Aggregicoccus sp. 17bor-14: one gene and its partner. The protein of the gene in region 2 interacts with the protein of the main gene of each other region in a pairwise test. Links are inferred from orthologs where the notes say so. Each region holds a gene or a part of one and is shown on either strand. Other genes may lie near its edges. The genes, in order: priA and FGE12_RS21790.

Region 1 (3,235 bases), on a different replicon or contig from region 2:
CTCGGCCTCCACCTCGTCGTGGGCGCGCGCGAGGGCGGCGTCGGCGACGGCGGCGGTCTGCGCCTCGCGCTGCCGGCGCACCTCCTCGCGCTCGGCGCCGCTGTCCGTCGCGGCGAGCTCCCAGTCAGCGGACTGCAGGGGGGCGAGGTCTCCGAAGAGGGCGTCGGCGAGCGCGGAGTGGCTGCTGCCCTCGGCGCCTCCCGCCGCCCCCAACGCCCACGGGTCCTGCGGCTGGGCGGGGAAGTAGGGAGCGCGCTCGGCCGAGGCGCGGTTCTCGATGACGTACCAGGCGTCCGCCTCGGTGGGCGAGCGCACGAGGGAGTCCACCTGCTGGAGGAAGGCGGGGCCGTCCAGGGGCAGCGGGGCCACGGGCGCGCCGTAGCCGGGGATGGGCTCGCCGAGCAGCAGCACGCGCGCGAGCCGGCCGTCCGGGTGCTGCGCGAGCTCGTCCAGCACCACGTGGCCGCGGCCGCTCTCCACCGAGGGCGCGAGCACCAGCAGGGCGGGCAGGTGGTGGCCGTAGGCGATGAGCGCGTCTGCGGCGGAGGTGGCGAGGATGACCTCGTGTCCCTCGCGCGCGAGGAGGCGGCGCACGGCGGCGATGGTGGCGATGTCGTCGTGGACGAGGAGGACCGGCGCGGCCATAGGGGGCTGGAAAGTCTACAGCATCGCGCCCGGGTCCACGTCGATCACCACCCGGACGCTCGCGGGCACGTCGTCGAGCTTCGATTCCAGGCTGGCGAGCAGGGGGGCGAGCGCGGCGTGGGTGGGCGCCTTGAGCAGCAGCTGCCAGCGCGTCTTGCCGCGGATGCGGCTGATGGGGGCGAGCGCGGGCCCTAGCAGGCGCACCCCGGCGGACGGGGGCGGCATGCGGCGCGCGAGGTGGTCTCCGAGGAAGCGCGCGACGCCCGCGGTCTGCTCCGCGTTCTCCCCCTCGAGCCGGATGGCGGCGAGGCGGGCGAAGGGCGGATAGGCGAGCGCCTTGCGCCACTGCAGCTCCTGCTCGCTGAAGCCGTCGAAGTCGTGGGCGAGCACGCGGCGCACGGGCTCGGCGTCCGGGTTGTAGCTCTGGATGAGGACGCGCCCCGGGTCCTTGCCGCGCCCCGCGCGCCCGCCCACCTGGGTGAGCAGGTGGAAGGTGCGCTCGCCGGCGCGGAAGTCCGGGATGGCGAGCGAGGTGTCCGCCATCACCACGCACACCAGCGTGACGCCGGGGAAGTCGTGCCCCTTGGCCACCATCTGCGTGCCCACCAGCACGTCGATCTCCCGGCGCGCGAAGGCGGCGAGCAGCTCGGTGAGGCGCTCGGCGCTGGTGGCCGAGTCGCGGTCCAGCCGGGCCACGCGCGCGCGCGGCAGCCGCTCGGCGACCTCGGCCTCCACGCGCTCGGTGCCCACGCCCAGGCGCAAGAGCGGCCCGGTGCACTCGCTGCAGCGCTCGGGCACGGCGGTGGCGAGGCCGCAGTAGTGGCACACCACCTTGCCCTGCCCGCGGTGGTGGGTGAGGCACACGTCGCACTCGCTGCACTTGAGCGTGTGGCCGCACACCTCGCAGAGCAGGAAGGTGCTGTGGCCGCGGCGGTTGAGGAAGAGGATGACCTGCTGGCCGCGCTCGAGCGTCTGCTCCATCGCGTCCAGCAGGGGCCGGCTGAGCACCGGCGCCTCCTCGGTGGTGGGTGCGCCCTCGCGCGGGCGCTCGATGCGCAGGTCCACCAGCTCCACCGAGGGCATGGGGCGGTCGTCCACGCGGCGGCGCAGCTCGATGAGCCCGTAGCGCCCGCGCCGCGCGTTCTCCAGCGTCTCGAGCGCCGGGGTGGCCGAGCCCAGCACCACCACCGCGCCGGCCTGCTTCGCGCGCACCACGGCGAGGTCGCGCGCCTGGTAGCGCAGCTTCTCCTCCTGCTTGAAGGAGGGGTCGTGCTCCTCGTCCACCACCACGAGGCCGAGCCGGTCCACCGGCGCGAAGATGGCGCTGCGCACGCCCACCGCGATGTGCACCGAGCCCTTGCGCAGCGCCTGCCAGTGGAAGAGCCGCTCGCGGTCCTTGAGGCCCGAGTGCAGCACGGCCACGTCCGCGCCGAAGCGGCTGCGAAAGCGCCCCACCAGCTGCGGGGTGAGGGCGATCTCCGGCACCAGGATGAGGCTGCCCTTGCCCTGCGCGCGCGCGTGCTCCACCGCGCGCAGGTAGACCTCGGTCTTGCCGCTGCCCGTCACCCCGTGCAGCAGGAAGGGCTTGAAGCCGCCGGCATCCAGCGCCGCCTCGAGCACCTGGCCGGCCGCGGCCTGCTCGGGGGTGAGCTGCGCGGGGCGGCCCTGCGCGAGCCCCTCGCGCACGCCGGGCTGCAGCACCTCCTCCTCCAGCCGCACGAGGCCGCGCTGGGCGAGCTTCTTCAGCGTCTCGCGCGCGCCGGGGATGGCGTGCGCGACCTCCTCGAGCGGCGCCCTTCCCCCCACCGCGAGCAGGTACGCGAGCGCGGCGGACTGTGCGGGAGCGCGCGCGAGTGCCGCGGGCACCTCGGTGGTGAGGGCACGCGCGAAGTGCTGCACGTCGGGGCGCGCCTCGTGCTCCTCCTCGGCCTTGGAGAGGCCCGGGGGCAGCGCGCCGCGGATCACCTCGCCGAGCGGGTAGCGGTAGTGCTCGGCGGCGAAGCGCAGGAGCGCGATGAGATCCGCGGGCAGCGCCGGCGAGGCCTCGAGCACGCTGTGGATGGGCTTGAGGCGCGGCAGGGCCGCCTCGGGCGGCGGCTGCGCGGGGCCCAGGTAGAAGCCGAGCGCCTTGCCGCGGCCGAAGGGCACGAGCACGCGCTGGCCGGGCGCGAGCTGACCGGCGAGCTCCTCCGGGATGCGGTAGGTGAACTCGCCGCGCACGGGGCGGCCGACGGCGACGGAGGCGAGGGAGGGCGAGCTCACGGCAGGCTGCACACTCTACAGGCGGACCCTGACCTGCCCAGTTCCTTGCGCACGGAAGCCTTCGGGTGTGACCGGGCGTGCGGCTCGCGCGTAGAACGCGGGTGAAGCGGCCCCAGGGCCGCGCGGGGAGGCGCATGAGGGCAGGAGCGAAGTGGACGCTGGCGGCGCTGGTCGTGGCGGGGGCGGGGGCGGCGCTGTTCCTGCTGCCGCTGAACCGGTGGCTGCTCGCGCTGGTGGAGCAGATGCGTGGGGCGGGCGGCGCGGGGGCGGCGCTGTACGTCGCGGCCTACGTGCTCGCGTGCGTGCTGCTCATCCCGGGCTCGGTGCT
Region 2 (3,090 bases):
TGCAGGTTGATGCGGCCCTTCTCCTTCTGCAGCGCCGCGAGCAGCGCGGCGCCCGTGAGCCCCTGCGCGAGCAGCGCCGCGGCCGCGGGCTCCGCGGAGTGCAGGGCGCGCGCCTTGCGCACGAGGGTCCCGGCGGTGACCAGCACCACGCGCAGGTCCACGTCCTTGAGAAGTCCACTGACGAGTTCGTCGGCCATAGGGACGGTTCACTAGCCTGCGCCCTGCCCCGCCGCCAACGCGAAAGCACGCCCTGCCGCCCTTGTGCCTGGAGGGCGGGGGCTCACCCAGGGCCCGTTCAAGCCTCATTGGAGCCCCCGGGTGGGGCTAATGCTTGGGACGGGCACTGCGGGCGCCCGGCGCGAAAAAGGCGATCAGGGCGGCCGGGGGGTGCGGATATAAGCCCCGTACGACGTCATCCCCGGGCGAGCGCCCCCGCGCGCGCGCCCGGCCTCGCTGGAGCCTCCGATGAGCACCCCGAGCACCCCTGCCGCCTCCGCCGTCCCGCAGAAGAACTCGCTCCTCACCTCCCGCCTGGGCAGCTTCCTCTCGGTGGTGCCGCTGGGCGTGTGGACGGTGGTGCACCTGTGGAACAACCTCGCCGCCTTCCAGGGCGCGAGCGCGTGGCAGCGCTCGGTGACCGAGTACAAGCACCCCTTCGCCCAGGTGCTCACCTGGCTCGTGGTGCTGCTGCCCCTGCTCATGCACACCGGCTGGGGCATCCAGCGCCTCTTCAGCTTCCGCCCCAACAACGGCAGCTACAACAACTACGGCAACACCAAGTACATCCTGCAGCGCCTGAGCGCAGTGGGCCTGCTCGCGTTCCTCTGCGCGCACATCTACCTGGCCTTCCTCCACCCGCGCCTGGGCGGCGGCGCCCCCGAGGCCTTCAGCGACATCGCGGGCGAGATGCACCACCACACCCCTACGCTCATCGTCTACCTGCTGGGCACCCTCGCCGTGAGCTACCACCTGGCCAATGGCATCCAGGGCTTCTGCATGAGCTGGGGCATCCTCGCCACCGAGCGCTCCATGCGCCGCTTCGAGCCGGTGGCGCTCGGCTTCTTCGCCCTCCTGCTCGCGATGAGCTGGGGCGCGGTCTACGCGCTGTACCGCGCGGGTGAGGCCTTCGGCGGGTAGTCGCTCCCGCGAGGGTCCGAAAGCAAGACGGCCGCCCCGGAGAGTCCGGAGCGGCCGTTTCGCTTTTCAGGGGTTCGGTGCCCTCTCCCGGAGGAGAGGGCGGAGGCGCCTAGAACGGGATGTCGTCGTCCCCGCCGCCGTGGCCGCCCTGGTTGTGGTCGTCCATGCCGGGGGGCGGCGCGCCGTAGTCGTCCCCGCCGCCGCGAGAGGCCCCGCCGCCGCCACCGCCGCCCGTGCGCGGGCCGCGGCTGAAGCCACCGCCACCCTCTGCGCCCGCGCCGTCACGGCTGCCGAGGAACTGGACGGTGTTGGCCACCACCTCGGTGGTGTAGTTCTTCTTGTTCTCCTTGTCCGTCCACTCGCGCGTCTGCAGGCGGCCCTCGATGTAGCACTGCCGCCCCTTCTTCAGGTACTCGCCGCAGAGCTCCGCGAGCTTTCCCCAGACGACGATGCGGTGCCACTCGGTCCGCTCCTGCTTCTGGCCATTCTTGTCCTGCCAGCTCTCGCTCGTGGCGATGCGGAAGTTCGCGACCGCCTGCCCGCCTGGGGTGAAGCGCACCTCCGGGTCCGCGCCGAGATTGCCGATGAGGATGACCTTGTTCACGCCTCCAGCCATGACTGCCCTTCCTTTCGAGAACCGGTCCGTTGCGGGCCGGTTGTACGTACCGCCGGGACCTCCCCGGCGGCTGAAGGAGAGCTATAGCAGCGGGGGCTGACACGCCGCGAATTCCAGGCCGGTAAATCGGCTCCGGAAGCGTCCGGTCGGCTGCCTGCCCCCTCTTTCGCTACAGGGCTGTGGTGCAGCGGGGGCGCTAGCGGCGCGCGGTGCCGGTCTCGCCCAGGCGCGGGGCCGCGGCGGTGCCGGTGTCGTCCGCCTCGGGAAGCTCGGGGGCGAGCTCCGGGTCCGGCTTCGGCGCGCCCAGGTCCGGCGGCAGCAGCAGGAGCAGCAGCAGCGCGGGCGCCATGGCGAGCGCGGTGGCGGTGAAGAAGGCGGGCCAGCCCAGCCACTCCACGAGCACGCCGGAGAAGCCGCCCAGCAGCTGCAGCGGCACCGCGGAGAGGCTGGAGAGCAGCGCGTACTGGGTCGCGGAGAAGTTCTTGTTGCACAGCGCCGTGATGAACACGGTGATGGCCGCGCTGCCCAGGCCGCCCGCGAAGTTGTCCGCGCCCACGGCGAAGCCGAGGAAGACGGCGTCCGTTCCGCGCGTGCCCAGCGCGATGTAGAGCAGGTTGGTGGCCGCCTGCGCCGAGCCGAAGAGCAGCAGGCTGCGCCGCACGCCCAGGCGGCTCACCAGCATGCCGCCCAGCACCGCGCCGCCGATGGCGCAGGCCATGCCTACGCCCTTCTGGATGGTGCCTACCTGGATGAGGGTGAAGCCCAGCCGCAGCACGTAGGGCGTATTCATCGCCGCTGCCACCGCGTCGCCCACCCGGAAGATGAGGATGAAGGCGATGGCGACCAGCGCAGCCCAGCCGCGCGACATGAACTCGCGGAAGGGCAGCACCACCGCCTGCACCAGATTGCGCGGCGGGCGCAGCGCGAGCGGCTCGCGCGCGAGGAAGGTGGCCACCACGCCCACGAGCATGAAGGCGGCCATCACACTGTAGCTGACGCGCCAGCTGGCCTTGGCCGCGATGATCAGCGCGAGCGACATCGCCACCACCATGCCCACGCGGTAGCCCACGTTGAAGGTGGCGATGCCCATCGAACGCTCCTCCTCCGTGAGGGAGTCGGTGCGGAAGGCGTCGATGGAGATGTCCTGGCTCGCAGCGAAGAAGGCCACCGCCACGGCGACGGCCGCCATCAGGCCGGGCGTGGCCTGCGGGTTGATGGACGCCATCACCAGCAGCCCCACCGCGAGCAGCACCTGGGTGACGAGCATCCAGCCACGCCGCCGTCCCAGGAAGGGAGGGACGTAGCGGTCCATCAGCGGCGCCCAGAGGAACTTGAGC

What was found.
Region 1: the proteins of FGE12_RS21790 (region 2) and priA interact in binary tests that used the Escherichia coli proteins (3 or more experiments, as listed by UniProt). The link is inferred for Aggregicoccus sp. 17bor-14 from one-to-one orthologs.

What each region holds. Positions count from the first base shown.
Region 1 is NZ_VJZZ01000007.1:115,745-118,979, reverse strand. What follows is about bases 285-3,213. They hold priA (primosomal protein N'), read right to left. Parts: upstream 2,908-3,213; coding sequence 661-2,907; downstream 285-660. Other genes in these bases: FGE12_RS14980 (TVP38/TMEM64 family protein), read left to right, coding at 3,042-3,213; FGE12_RS14990 (DUF4388 domain-containing protein), read right to left, coding at 285-645. Also shown: more of FGE12_RS14990, read right to left, coding at 1-284; more of FGE12_RS14980, read left to right, coding at 3,214-3,235.
Region 2 is NZ_VJZZ01000012.1:88,058-91,147, reverse strand. What follows is about bases 1-2,784. They hold FGE12_RS21790 (single-stranded DNA-binding protein), read right to left. Parts: upstream 1,754-2,784; coding sequence 1,247-1,753; downstream 1-1,246. Other genes in these bases: FGE12_RS21785 (MFS transporter), read right to left, coding at 1,950-2,784; FGE12_RS21795 (succinate dehydrogenase), read left to right, coding at 466-1,137; FGE12_RS21800 (Hsp33 family molecular chaperone HslO), read right to left, coding at 1-197. Also shown: more of FGE12_RS21785, read right to left, coding at 2,785-3,090. UniProt on the Escherichia coli protein: Plays an important role in DNA replication, recombination and repair. Binds to ssDNA and to an array of partner proteins to recruit them to their sites of action during DNA metabolism. Acts as a sliding platform that migrates on DNA via reptation.